One region of the Streptomyces sp. NPDC048623 genome, then DNA from elsewhere that is predicted to be linked to it. Evidence: riboswitches for the same ligand, from Rfam matches in the RefSeq annotation. Region 1 holds a riboswitch; each other region holds the start of a gene.
The links. Region 1 has a riboswitch for thiamine pyrophosphate ahead of thiC (phosphomethylpyrimidine synthase ThiC). Riboswitches for the same ligand answer to the same signal wherever they lie in the genome.
Positions count from the first base shown of each region.

Region 2: another riboswitch for thiamine pyrophosphate. It lies ahead of AB0C73_RS32850 (thiamine ABC transporter substrate-binding protein); the one in region 1 lies ahead of thiC (phosphomethylpyrimidine synthase ThiC).
Region 3: another riboswitch for thiamine pyrophosphate. It lies ahead of thiO (glycine oxidase ThiO); the one in region 1 lies ahead of thiC (phosphomethylpyrimidine synthase ThiC).

Region 1 is NZ_JBEZHV010000019.1:142,010-146,282, reverse strand. It holds gene AB0C73_RS25665 (SsgA family sporulation/cell division regulator) at 1-433, shown strand, start outside; gene AB0C73_RS25660 (YibE/F family protein) at 468-1,841, opposite strand; TPP riboswitch at 1,914-2,028, shown strand; gene thiC (phosphomethylpyrimidine synthase ThiC) at 2,023-3,855, shown strand; gene AB0C73_RS25650 (NUDIX hydrolase) at 4,000-4,273, shown strand, end outside.
Region 2 is NZ_JBEZHV010000034.1:8,909-13,181, reverse strand. It holds gene AB0C73_RS32855 (iron ABC transporter permease) at 1-948, opposite strand, end outside; gene AB0C73_RS32850 (thiamine ABC transporter substrate-binding protein) at 1,008-2,105, opposite strand; TPP riboswitch at 2,188-2,298, opposite strand; gene rlmN (23S rRNA (adenine(2503)-C(2))-methyltransferase RlmN) at 2,328-3,434, opposite strand; gene AB0C73_RS32840 (hypothetical protein) at 3,574-4,233, shown strand.
Region 3 is NZ_JBEZHV010000012.1:218,219-222,491, reverse strand. It holds gene pknB (Stk1 family PASTA domain-containing Ser/Thr kinase) at 1-95, opposite strand, end outside; gene AB0C73_RS19750 (thiazole synthase) at 221-1,015, opposite strand; gene thiS (sulfur carrier protein ThiS) at 1,021-1,245, opposite strand; gene thiO (glycine oxidase ThiO) at 1,242-2,423, opposite strand; TPP riboswitch at 2,421-2,533, opposite strand; gene AB0C73_RS19735 (FAD-dependent oxidoreductase) at 2,646-3,884, shown strand; gene AB0C73_RS19730 (Rv2175c family DNA-binding protein) at 3,928-4,273, shown strand, end outside.

The DNA.
Region 1 (4,273 bases):
GCGAGAGACGGTTCAGGCCGAGGTCTTGATGAGCTTCCTCGTCTCCGAGGAGCTCTCCTTCAGGATCCCGGTGGAACTGCGATACGAGACCCGCGATCCCTACGCGGTGCGGATGACGTTCCACCTTCCCGGAGACGCGCCGGTGACCTGGGCGTTCGGCCGGGAGCTGCTGCTCGACGGGATCAACCGGCCGAGCGGGGACGGCGATGTGCACATCTCCCCGACCGAGCCCGAGGGCCTCTCCGACGTGATGATCCGTCTCCAGGTCGGCGGCGACCGCGCCCTGTTCCGCGCGAGCGCGCCGCCGCTGGTCGCCTTCCTCGACCGTACGGACAAACTCGTCCCGCTCGGTCAGGAACGGACACTGGGCGACTTCGAGGACCACCTCGAGGCCGCGCTCGGCCGGATCCTCGCGGAGGAGAACGCGGGCTGACGGCAGGGCTGTTCAGCCCCCCCGCTCCCCGCCGTCACCTGGCGCGCCGCCGGCGCCCGCCGCGCCCGGCACCACGTCCGCCCCGACGGCCCCCGCCCGCCGGCTCGGCCTCCGTCCCCGGCCGGTCCGCCGAGACGACGAGCGCCGCGAGAGCGGTGGTGATCGGCACCGAGGCGACCAGGCCGATCGAACCGACGAGTGTCCGGACGATCTCCTCCGCCACCAGCTCGCTGTTGGCGACCGTCCCCACGCTGCTCTGCGCGATCGAGAACAGCAGCAGCAGCGGCAGCGCCGCGCCCGCGTAGGCCAGGACCAGGGTGTTCACCACCGAGGCGATGTGGTCGCGACCGATCCGGATCGCCGCGCGGTAGAGCCTGCGCGGCCCCATGTCCGGGTCGGCCTGGTGCAGTTCCCAGACCGCGGAGGTCTGGGTCACCGTCACGTCGTCGAGCACACCGAGCGAGCCGATGATGATCCCGGCGAGCAGCAGACCGGACATGTCGATCTCCGGGTAGAGCCCGTGGATGAGGCCGGTGTTGTCGTCCGTGTTGCCGCTGAGCGCGGCCCAGTCGATGAACACCGAGCCGAGCAACCCGATCAGCAGCAGCGAGACCAGGGTGCCGAGCACGGCGACCGAGGTGCGGGCGGAGAGGCCGTGGCACATGTAGAGCGCGATGAGCATGATCGCGCTCGACCCGACGATGGCGACCAGGAGCGGATTCGAGCCCTGGATGATCGCCGGCAGGATGAAGAGCGTCAGCACCAGGAAGCTGATGGCGAGCGCGATCAGCGCCATCACGCCGCGCATCCGGCCGACGATCACGACGGCGAGCGCGAAGATGCCGGCGAGCACCGCGATGGGCACCTTCCGGTTCACGTCGGTGACGGAGTACTGCAGGTCGCGCGGGGCGTCGGGCGCGTACGCCACCACCACGCCCTGCCCCTCGTGGAGTTGGCGTGGCGCGTCCGGCTGCACGATCTCGGTGAACTTCCGGCCCTTGTCGGGGCCGGTGGTCACCTCGACCGTCGCCTTCGCGCACTGCCCCTGCTGCCCGTTGACCGCCTCGCGGCCCTGCGGGGTGGAGGTGTCGCCGGTCGGCGGGACCTGGGCGGCGTTCACGTCCTTGCAGTCGACGTGCTCGACGGCGACGACCGTGCCCTGCTCGGTCTGCCGGTCGAAGCCGACGCCGGTGCGCTGGTGGCCGGGCGTGCCGCCCGGCCACAGGACGAGGAGCCCGACGGCGACGGCGGTGGCGAAGGGGATGAGGATCGCCGCGATGACCTTGCGCAGATGGCGGGAGACGGGTGCGGCGGGACCGTGGCCGTGGGAGTGGCCGTGGGGATGCCCGTGGGAGTCCCCGTGTCCGTCGTGGCCGTGGGGTTCGGGGGTCTGCTGTGTCGACGTCACCGGCCGATCATCGCAAGAACGTCTCGGGCCCCACTGTTCAGCACGCCAGGAAGGGCGCTAGCGTGGTGGCGACTTTGCACACGCGGGAGCTCGGAGCACCGGGCTGAGAGGGCGCTGAAGATCGCTGCGCCGACCGCCGAACCTGTTACCGGGTAATGCCGGCGTAGGGAGATTCGGTCACATGACCATTCGCGATGCACGCACGCCTGCCTCCGACCAGAACGACGGCCAGAACACCCCGCGAAGCGAGGGACAGGGCCAGAGCCAGGGCGGGCGTACGCCGGGCTGGCACAAGGGCTACGTCGAGGGGTCGCGCCCCGACCTGCGGGTGCCCGTCCGCCAGGTGCACCTCACCAACGGCAAGGACGTGACGCTGTACGACACGTCCGGTCCGTACACCGACCCCACCGTCGACACCGATGTGCGCCGCGGCCTGGCGCCGCTCCGCGAGAACTGGATCATCGCGCGCGGCGACACCGAGGAGTACCCGGGCCGTCCGGTCCGGCCGGAGGACGACGGCATCAAGCACACCTCGCCGCGCGGCGGCGGGCTGAAGAACCTCGACGCGGTCTTCCCCGGCCGCCCGCGGCTGCCCCGCCGCGGGCGTGCCGGCCAGGCGGTGACGCAGCTCGCGTACGCCCGCCGGGGCGAGATCACCCCGGAGATGGAGTACGTCGCGATCCGCGAGAACGTCTCCCCCGAGGTCGTACGGGAGGAGATCGCGGCGGGCCGCGCGGTGCTGCCGGCCAACGTCAACCACCCGGAGATCGAGCCGATGATCATCGGCAAGCGGTTCCTGGTGAAGGTCAACGCCAACATCGGCAACTCCGCGGTGACCTCCTCCATCGAGGAGGAGGTGGAGAAGATGACCTGGGCGACCAAGTGGGGCGCCGACACGGTCATGGACCTCTCCACCGGCCGCAACATCCACACCACCCGCGAGTGGGTGCTGCGCAACTCCCCCGTGCCGATCGGCACCGTGCCGCTCTACCAGGCCCTGGAGAAGGTCGACGGCAAGGCCGAGGAGCTGACCTGGGAGATCTACAAGGACACGGTCGTCGAGCAGGCCGAGCAGGGCGTCGACTACATGACGGTGCACGCGGGCGTGCTGCTGCCGTACGTGCCGCTCACCGCGCGCCGCAAGACCGGCATCGTCTCGCGCGGCGGCTCGATCATGGCCGCCTGGTGTCTCGCGCACCACAAGGAGAACTTCCTCTACACGAACTTCGAGGAGCTCTGCGAGATCCTCGCGGCGTACGACGTCACGTACTCGCTCGGCGACGGCCTGCGCCCCGGCTCGATCGCGGACGCCAACGACGAGGCGCAGTTCGCGGAGCTGCGCACGCTCGGCGAGCTGAACACGATCGCCAAGCGCCACAACGTGCAGACGATGATCGAGGGCCCGGGCCATGTCCCGATGCACAAGATCAAGGAGAACATCGACCTCCAGCAGGAGATCTGCGAGGAGGCGCCGTTCTACACGCTCGGCCCGCTGACCACGGACGTCGCCCCGGCGTACGACCACATCACCTCGGGCATCGGCGCGGCGATGATCGCCTGGTGGGGCACCGCGATGCTCTGCTACGTCACGCCCAAGGAGCACCTCGGCCTGCCGAACAAGGACGACGTTAAGACCGGCGTCATCACCTACAAGATCGCGGCCCACGCGGCGGACCTCGCGAAGGGCCACCCGGGTGCGCAGGAGTGGGACGACGCCCTGTCGGACGCGCGCTTCGAGTTCCGCTGGGAGGACCAGTTCAATCTGGCCATGGACCCGGTCACGGCCCGTGAGTTCCACGACGAGACGCTGCCGGCGGAGCCCGCGAAGACGGCGCACTTCTGCTCGATGTGCGGCCCGAAGTTCTGCTCGATGAAGATCAGCAGAAGCATCACAGAGCAGTTCGGCGGCGACGACCCTCTGACCAGCGACGATGAGGCTCGTGCGGGGATGCTGGCCAAGTCGGCCGAGTTCGCTGCTCAGGGGAACCGGCTCTACCTGCCGATTGCGGACTGATCTTCTGACGTCTCAGTGTCCCCCGGCATACGTCCGGGGGACTCGCGTCTCCATATTCGTCAGGGTGACGTGAATCTCTCCCAACCCGGCCATCGGGAAGACCTGCTCTGCGATGCTAGGGGTTGATCGAGAGGGGCAGCAGCGATGCAGTGGAAGATCCACGGGGAACGTCCGATCTATGAGAACCAGTGGGTCAACCTGTGGTTGACCGATGTGGAACAGCCGGACGGGCGCCGGTGGGAGTACCACGTCGTCAAGCTCCGGCACCTGGCCGTGGCCGCCGTGATCAACGACAAGCAAGAGATCCTGATGATGTGGCGGCACCGCTTCATCACGGACTCGTGGGCGTGGGAACTGCCCATGGGCCTGGTCGAGGACGGGGAGAGCCCTGCCGACGCTGCCGCCCGTGAGGTCCTGG
Region 2 (4,273 bases), on a different contig from region 1:
CCCGAGCGCCCGGTAGTAGTCGAGGCCGTAGCCGTCGGAGGTGGCGAGCGAGCGTTCCACGAGCACGGCGAGCGGCGCGAGGATCAGCAGCGCGACGGACAGCAGCACCCCGCCGAGCAGCGCCCACTGCCCGGGGCCGTGCGGCCGGCGCGCGGTGCGCTCCGCCGGGACCAGGCGCAGCGCCGTCTCCCGGCGCCGTACCACGCGCGCGTGCACCGCGAGGACCGTGCCGACGGCGACGAACTGCACCATGGTGAGCACGGCGGCCGTGGACAGCTGCAGCCGGTCGGCGGTCTGCCGGTAGATCTCGGTCTCCAGGGTGGAGTACGCGGGGCCGCCGAGGATCTGCACGATGCCGAAGGAGCTCGCGGTGAACAGGAACACCATGAGCGCGGCGGCGGCCACCGACGGCATGAGCGTGGGCAGCGTGACCGTCCGCCAGGCCCGCCACCGGGACGCGCCGAGGACCCGCGCGGCCTCCTCCTGGCGCGGGTCGAGCTGCGACCAGAGGCCGCCGACGGTGCGGACGACGACCGCGTAGTTGAAGAAGACATGGGCGAGGAGGATCGCCCAGACGCCGGTGTCGAGCCGCAGCCCCCACCAGTCGTCGAGCAGCCCGCGCCGCCCGACGAGCGCCAGGAACGCCGTGCCCACCATCACCGTCGGCAGCACGAACGGCACCGTCACCACGGCCCGCAGCACCTGCTTGCCGGGGAAGTCGAACCGGGCGAAGGCATACGCGCCGGGCAGCGCGACGAGCAGGGTCAGCGCCGTCGACGCGAGCGCCTGCCACAGCGTGAACCACAGGACGTCGAGGATCTCCGGCCGGGCGAGGGTCTCGCCGAACCGGCCGAACTCCCACCGCCCGTCCGGCCTGAGCCCGCGCTCCACGATGGAGGCGACGGGCCAGGCGAAGAACACCGCGAAGAACGCGACGGGCAGCAGCATGAGACCCAGCCGCGTCGCGCTCCCCGCCGCGCTCCCCCGGAGCGTACGGCTGACGCGGACTACTTCACGACGAGCGAGGTCCACTGCTGGATCCACTGGTCACGATTGTCGGCGATCTTCTTCGGCGCCATCGTCTCCGGCTTGTCGATCACCACACCGTGCTTGGTGAACAACTCCGGCAGCGTCGCGTCATTGGCCACCGGGTTGACGAACATCTTCAGCGGCATGTCGTCCTGGAACTTCTTCGAGATGAGGAAGTCGATCAGCTTCTTGCCGCCCTCGGGGTTCTTCGCCCCGTTCAGCAGGCCCGCGAACTCGATCTGCCGGAAGCAGGTGCCCGTGGACACACCGGTCGGCGCGACCTTCGGCTGCGGCTCCGCGTACAGCACCTCGACCGGCGGGGAGGAGGCGTACGAGACGACGAGCGGGCGGTCGGCCTTCGCCTTCTTGCCGCCGGCCGAGCCGGAGAACTCCTGGTCGTAGGCGAGCTCCCAGCTGTCGACGGTCTTCACGCCGTTGGCCTTGAGCTTCTTCCAGTAGTCCTGCCAGCCGTCGTCGCCGTACTTCGCGGCCGTGCCGAGGAGGAAGCCGAGCCCCGGGGAGGACCGCTCCGGGTTCTCCACCACGAGCAGGTCCTTGTACTCCGGCTTCAGCAGGTCGTCGAAGGTCTGCGGCGGCGCCAGCTTCTTGTCGGCGAAGTACTGCTTGTCGTAGTTGACGCAGATGTCGCCGGAGTCGACCGGCGTGACCCGGTGCTGCTCCTTGTCGAGCTGCACCGCCGCCGGGATCCGGTCCAGGCCCTGTGCCTCGTACGAGGTGAAGATGCCGTTGTCGAGGGCGCGGGACAGCAGCGTGTTGTCCACGCCGAAGAAGACATCGCCCTGCGGGGAGCCCTTGGTCAGGATCTCCTTGTTGACGGCCTCGCCGGCGTCGCCGCTCTTGAGGATCTTGACCGTGAGGCCGGTCTGCCTGGTGAACTCCGCGAGCACCTCCTTGGAGGCGTCGAAGGAGTCGTGGCTGACGAGGGTGACGGTCTTGGGCATCGGCTGGTCGGTCTTGCCGCCCGCTTCCCGTACGTCGTCCGTGCCGCACGCGGCGAGGGTCGCGACGCCGAGCGCCGCGACGAGAGCGGCGGCTGCCGCCTTCTTGGTGTTCACGTGAATGTCCTCCTGGGTGTGACCAGGAAGAGACGCGGCCCTGCCCGCGCCGGGCGGACCGGGCGTGGGCAGGGCGCAACAGCTCGAGTTACGTCCGAACTCCCTACCCAGAATGACCTGGGCGAGGTTCAGAGGGTCTGCGGTCCTACGGTGACCGCACTCTCAGCGCTGTGGCGCTCCCCTGTCGGAATATGAAGATGTGTTCGAGGTCAGACTACAAGGTCAGCGTTCGGCGGCGGCCAGCTGTCCACAGGCGCCGTCGATCTCCTGACCGCGGGTGTCACGGACGGTGACCGGCACGCCGTGGCGGGCGATCGCCTCGACGAAGGCCTTCTCGTCCTCGGGGCGGGACGCCGTCCACTTGGACCCGGGCGTCGGGTTCAGCGGGATGAGGTTGACGTGCACCCGCTTGCCCTTGAGGAGGCGGCCGAGGAGGTCGCCCCGCCACGCCTGGTCGTTGATGTCGCGGATCAGCGCGTACTCGATGGAGATGCGGCGGCCCGACTTCTCCGCGTACTCCCACGCCGCGTCGAGCACCTCCCGCACCTTCCAGCGGGTGTTCACCGGCACGAGCGTGTCGCGCAGCTCGTCGTCCGGCGCGTGCAGCGACACCGCGAGCCGGCACTTGAAGCCCTCGTCGGCGAACCGCCGCATCGCCGGCACCAGGCCGACGGTCGACACGGTGATCCCGCGCTGCGACAGGCCGAGCCCGTCCGGCTCCGGGTCGGTGAGGCGGCGGATGGCGCCGACCACGCGCTTGTAGTTGGCGAGCGGCTCGCCCATTCCCATGAACACGATGTTCGACAGGCGCGCCGGGCCTCCCGGCACCTCGCCGTCGCGCAGCGCGCGCATCCCGTCGACGATCTGGTGCACGATCTCCGCCGTCGACAGGTTCCGGTCGAGACCGGCCTGCCCCGTCGCGCAGAACGGGCAGTTCATGCCGCAGCCGGCCTGCGAGGAGATGCACATGGTCACCCGGTCCGGGTAGCGCATCAGCACCGACTCCACGAGCGTGCCGTCGTGCAGCCGCCACAGCGTCTTACGGGTGGTGTCGTCGTCGCACGAGATGTGCCGCACCACCGACATCAGATCGGGCAGCAGCTCCCCCGCGAGCTTCTCGCGCGACGCGGCGGGGATGTCGGTCCACTCCGCCGGGTCGTGCGCGTAGCGCGCGAAGTAGTGCGTGGACAGCTGCTTGGCGCGAAACGGCTTCTCGCCGATCGCGGCGACCGCCTCCTTGCGCTCGGCGGGCGACAGGTCGGCGAGGTGCCGCGGGGGCTGCTTGGCTCCGCGCGGGGCGACGAAAGTGAGTTCTCCGGGCTTGGGCATGGTGGTACCAGTGTCGCAGACGGATTCCCGGCGGCGACCGGACGCGAGTTGTTGATCAACGACCCGTGAGGTTAAGTGATCATGCCAAGTGTCCGGTCGTGTCGCGGCCGGACCGTGATCGGGTGGTCGGAGGAGTTCGGTGAAGGCTGTTGTACGGGGGGCCGCCGTCGCGGCCGTGCTGGCACTCACGGGGGCGGCGTGCGGGGAGGGGAACTCGACGGCGGGAAGCGCGGGCGCGGGAGGCACGGCGGCGGGGAGCACCGCGGCGGCGAGCACCGGGGCGTCTCCCGCCTCGATCGACGCGACGGGTCTGTTCTCCGCCCTCCCGGTCGAGTCCGGCGTGGGTGACATCTTCGTCGGCGACGACGCCGCGGTGATACAGGACGGCGAGGCGCTCGCCGAGTGCTCGAAGGAGACGGAGTCGTCCTGCGCCGGGATCCAGGCCGCGGGGAAGAAGGAGATGGAGGCACGCGGGTCGGACGAGACGCGCCTGGAATTCACCCTCTTCACCTTCGCCACGACGGACCAGGCCGCCGGGGCGATGAAGGATCTGGCGGAGCAGCGGCGGAAGCGGAGCGCGGAGAACGGCACCCCGCCCCAGCCGCTCACCATCGACTCCGGGGCCGACGAGACCGAGGCGATGCGGGACGGCGACCGCTGCCACATCATCATGCGCATCGGCACGGTCGTGTCCCACGTCTATACCAACGGCGCGCAGGACGAGAACGTGGAGCACGCGGTGAAGGTCCAGGTCGCCCGGGTGAAGTCCGTCGCGGCAGGGATCAATCCGGACCGCTGACACCCGGAGGACGGACCGGGGAACCGACCGGAGGACGGAA
Region 3 (4,273 bases), on a different contig from region 1:
ACCGTGGCCATCCCGCCGACGGCGATGCGCGCGTCGACGCGGTAGCGGCCGTCGAGCAGCCGCCCGACGAGGGGGTCCTGAAGGGTCGTGTCCACGGCCACGAGTCTACGAGCCGTGACCTGGTCCCCCTTCCGTACGACCCCGACTGCAGCGCAGCTGTGACGTCGGAGCCGTACGGAACACGGAGCCGTACGGAAGGGGGACCGTCTGAACGGGGGTGTCAGAACGCGGGGCGTTCCGGATCGAGCCGCGCGCGGCCCTCCTGCGGCGAGGAGGCCTCGGCGAAGTGGCGGCGCGGGATGCGGCCCGCCCGGTGCGCGAGCCGGCCCGCCTCGACGGCGTGCCGCATGGCGGCGGCCATCAGGACCGGCTCCTGGGCGCGGGTGACCGCCGAGGCGAGCATCACCGCCGAGCAGCCCAGCTCCATGGCCAGCGCCGCGTCCGAGGCCGTGCCGGCGCCCGCGTCCAGGATCACCGGCACCCCGGCCCGCTCGGTGATCAGCTGGAAGTTGTGCGGGTTGCGGATGCCGAGGCCGGACCCGATGGGCGAGCCGAGCGGCATGATCGCGGCGCAGCCCGCGTCCTCCAGCTTCCGGGCGAGGACCGGGTCGTCATTGGTGTACGGCAGGACCACGAAGCCGTCGTCGACCAGGGTCTCCGCCGCGTCGAGCAGCTCCACCGCGTCGGGCAGCAGGGTCCGCTCGTCGGCGATGACCTCCAGCTTGATCCAGTTCGTGCCGAGCGCCTCACGGGCGAGCCGCGCGGTCAGCACCGCCTCTCCGGCCGTGAAGCAGCCCGCCGTATTGGGCAGCACCCGGATGCCGAGCCGGTCGAGGACGGAGAGCACCGAGCCCTGCACCTGCGGGTCCAGACGGCGCATGGCGACGGTGGTGAGCTCCGTGCCGCTGGCGACCAGGGAGCGTTCGAGCACGTCGAGGCTGGGAGCCCCGCCGGTGCCCATGATCAGACGGGAGGAGAACTCGGTCCCGCCGAGCGAGAACAGGTCGTCGGACATCGCGCTCAGCCCCCCTGCACCGCGGTCAGGACCTCGACCCGGTCGCCGTCGGCGAGCGGGGTCGCGGCCCACTGGCTGCGCGGCACCACGGTCTCGTTGACGGCGGCGGCCACCCCGGAGTGCGCGCTGGTGAGGCCGGCGACGAGGGCGGCGAGGGAGAGCGGACTCTCCAGGACTCGGACCTCCCCGTTCACGAGCACGTTCACGGTGACGGACAGGGGCGCGGTCATACGTGCTCCAGGGGTGCGGGGGAGAAGCGGCGGGCGGTGAAGGCGCGGGCCTCGTCCGGCAGCGCGCCGGTGGTCAGGGCCTCCGCCATGACGTCGCCGGTGACCGGGGTGAGCAGGACCCCGTTGCGGTAGTGGCCGGTGGCGAGCTGGAGCCCGGGCAGGGCGCTGGGGCCGAGCAGCGGCGCGTTGTCGGGGGAGCCGGGGCGCAGCCCGGCGATGGTCTCGGTGAGCGGCAGCTCGGTGATGCCGGGGACCAGCTCGTGCGCGTCGCGCAGCAGCTCGTACACCCCGCCGGCGGTGACGGTGGTGTCCCAGCCGAGCTCCTCGCTGGTGGCGCCGACGACCAGCTCGCCGTTCTCGCGCGGGACCAGGTAGACCTGGCTGCCGCGGACCATCGCGCGGACGGTGCGGGACAGGAACGGCGCGTACGCGGGCGGCACCCGCAGCCGCAGGACCTGGCCCTTCACGGGCCGCACCGGCGGCAGCACCTCCTCCGGTACGCCGTCGAGCCGGCCGCTCATGCTGCCCGCGGCGAGCACGACCTGGTCGGCGGTCAGCTCGGTGCCTCCCGCGAGGACCGCGCCGCGCGCCCGGTCCCGTACCACCGTGAGCCGCTCGGCGAGCGCGCGGTGGAAGACCACCCCGGCCCGCTCGCAGGCCAGGACCAGCGCGTCGGCGAGCCGGCGCGGGTCGACCTGGTGGTCGCCGTCCACCCGCAGCCCGCCCCGTACGCCAGGCGCCAGCATGGGCTCAAGACGGCGGCAGTCGCGCCCGCTCAGCCACTCGGAGGCGAGTCCGCAGCGGGTCTGCAGGGCGTGCAGCTCGCGCAGATGGGCCCGGTCGTCGGCGTCGAGCGCGACCGCGAGGGTGCCGCAGGCGCGGTAGCCGACGTCGTGGCCGGTGGCCTCGGTGAGTTCGGCGACGAAGCCGGGATAGCGGCGGGCCGAGGCGAGGTTGAGGCCCAGCAGGGTCTCCTCGCCGTAGTGGAGTTCGGAGACCGCGGCGAGCATGCCCGCCGCCACCCGGGCGGCCCCGCCGCCCGGTTCGGGGTCGGCCACGGCGACCCGCAGCCCGCGCTGCGCCGCCCGCCAGGCCGTGACCAGGCCGATGACTCCGCCCCCGATGACGAGGACGTCGAACGTTCCGGATGTACCGGACGTGTCGGATGTATGCGACATGGGCGTCCAGCCCCTCCCTTCGCCGGCATGACCCGGATCAGGTTCGTACGGTCGGAGGCCGGCCAGCCTCCCTCTCAGCCCGGTCCGTCCGGGCTCCCGCGAGTGCTCAGGGGCCACCCTAGCCCGTGCCCCCGCCCGGTCCACAGGGCCACCCGGCCCTTGCCCCGGCCCTGGCCCCGCCCCCCGCTTCCTGATGGTCCGTCAGGTGCGTAGGGTGGACGGGTGAGCGAGCAGAAGCAGGAACCGCAGCCGGCCGGGCGGCACGTCGTGATCGTGGGCGCCGGAATGGCGGGCGTCCAGACCGCCGTCGCCCTGCGCGAACAGGGTTTCACCGGCCCCGTCACCCTCATCGGCGCCGAACCCCACCAGCCCTACGACCGGCCGCCGTTGTCCAAGGCCGTGCTGCTCGGCAAGGCCGAGGACTCCGCCTTCGACGTCGACTTCGCCGCCCTCGGCATCGACCTCCGGCTCGGCGTCGAGGTCACCGGGCTGCGCCCCGCCGACCACCAGGTGGACACCGAGACCGGCCCCGTGCCGTACGACGTCCTCGTCGTCGCCACCGGCGCCCACCCGCTCACCCTGCCCGGCTCCGAAGGCGTCCCCGGCGTCCATCTGCTGCGCACCCTCGACGACGCCGCACGGCTCAAGCCCGTCCTGGAACGCCGCCACGACATCGTCGTCGTCGGCGCCGGCTGGATCGGCGCCGAGTTCGCCACCGCCGCCCGCGAGGCCGGCTGCGCCGTCACCGTCGTCGAGGCCGCCGACCGCCCCCTCGCCGGCGCGCTGCCCGCCGAGGTCACCGACCCCATGAGCGCCTGGTACGCCGAGAACGGCGCCGAACTCCGGCTCCACGCGCGTGTGCGGCGCATCGAGGAGGGCCGGGTCGTCCTCGACGGACCCGACGGCACCACCACCGCCCTTCCCGCCGACGCCGTCGTCATCGGCATCGGCGCCCGCCCCGCCACCGACTGGCTGGCCGGCTCCGGCGCCGCCCTCGACCCGAGCGGCGCGCTGACCGCCGACGACCGGCTGCGCACCTCGCTGCCCGACGTGTACGCGGTCGGCGACTGCGCCTCCTTCCCCTCCGCCCGCTACGGCGAGCGGCTTCTCGTGCACCACTGGGACAACGCCCTCCAGGGCCCGCGCACCGTCGCCGCCGCCATCACCGGCGGCGAGGCCGCGCCGTACGACCCGGTGCCCTACTTCTGGTCCGAGCAGTTCGGGCGCTTCGTCCAGTACGCCGGGCACCACGGCGCCGCCGACACCCTGCTGTGGCGCGGCGACCCGGCGGAGCCGGCCTGGTCGGTGCTGTGGCTGCGCGACGGGACCCCGGTCGCCCTGCTCGCCGTCGGCCGCCCCCGCGATCTGGCCCAGGGCCGCAGGCTGATCGAGCAGCGCGTTCCGGTCGATCCGGCGAAGGCCGCGGACCCCTCCGTCCCTCTGAAGGCCGCAGTCCGGTAGGGCCCGACTACCGACTGTCAGTCCGGGATGGCACGCTTGTCCCGTGACCGAGATTGACGCAAAGACCGATGCTCTCGTCCCCGACTGGCTCTTCCTCCCCGACGTCGCGGAGATGCTCGACGTCGAGGTGACGCGCGTGCGGCAGTTGGTGAAGGAGGGCCAGCTCATCGCCGTCCGCCGCGAAGTGCGCCCCGGTGAGAAGATCCTCCAGGTGCCGGCCGCCTTCATCCAGGGCGACAAGGTCGTCAAGGGCCTCGTCGGCACCCTGACGCTGCTCCGGGACGACGGCTTCACCGACGAGGAGATGCTGGAGTGGCTCTTCACTCCGGACCCGAGCCTGCCCGGCACCCCGGCGCAGGCGCTGAGCGAGAATCGCGGCACGGAGGTGA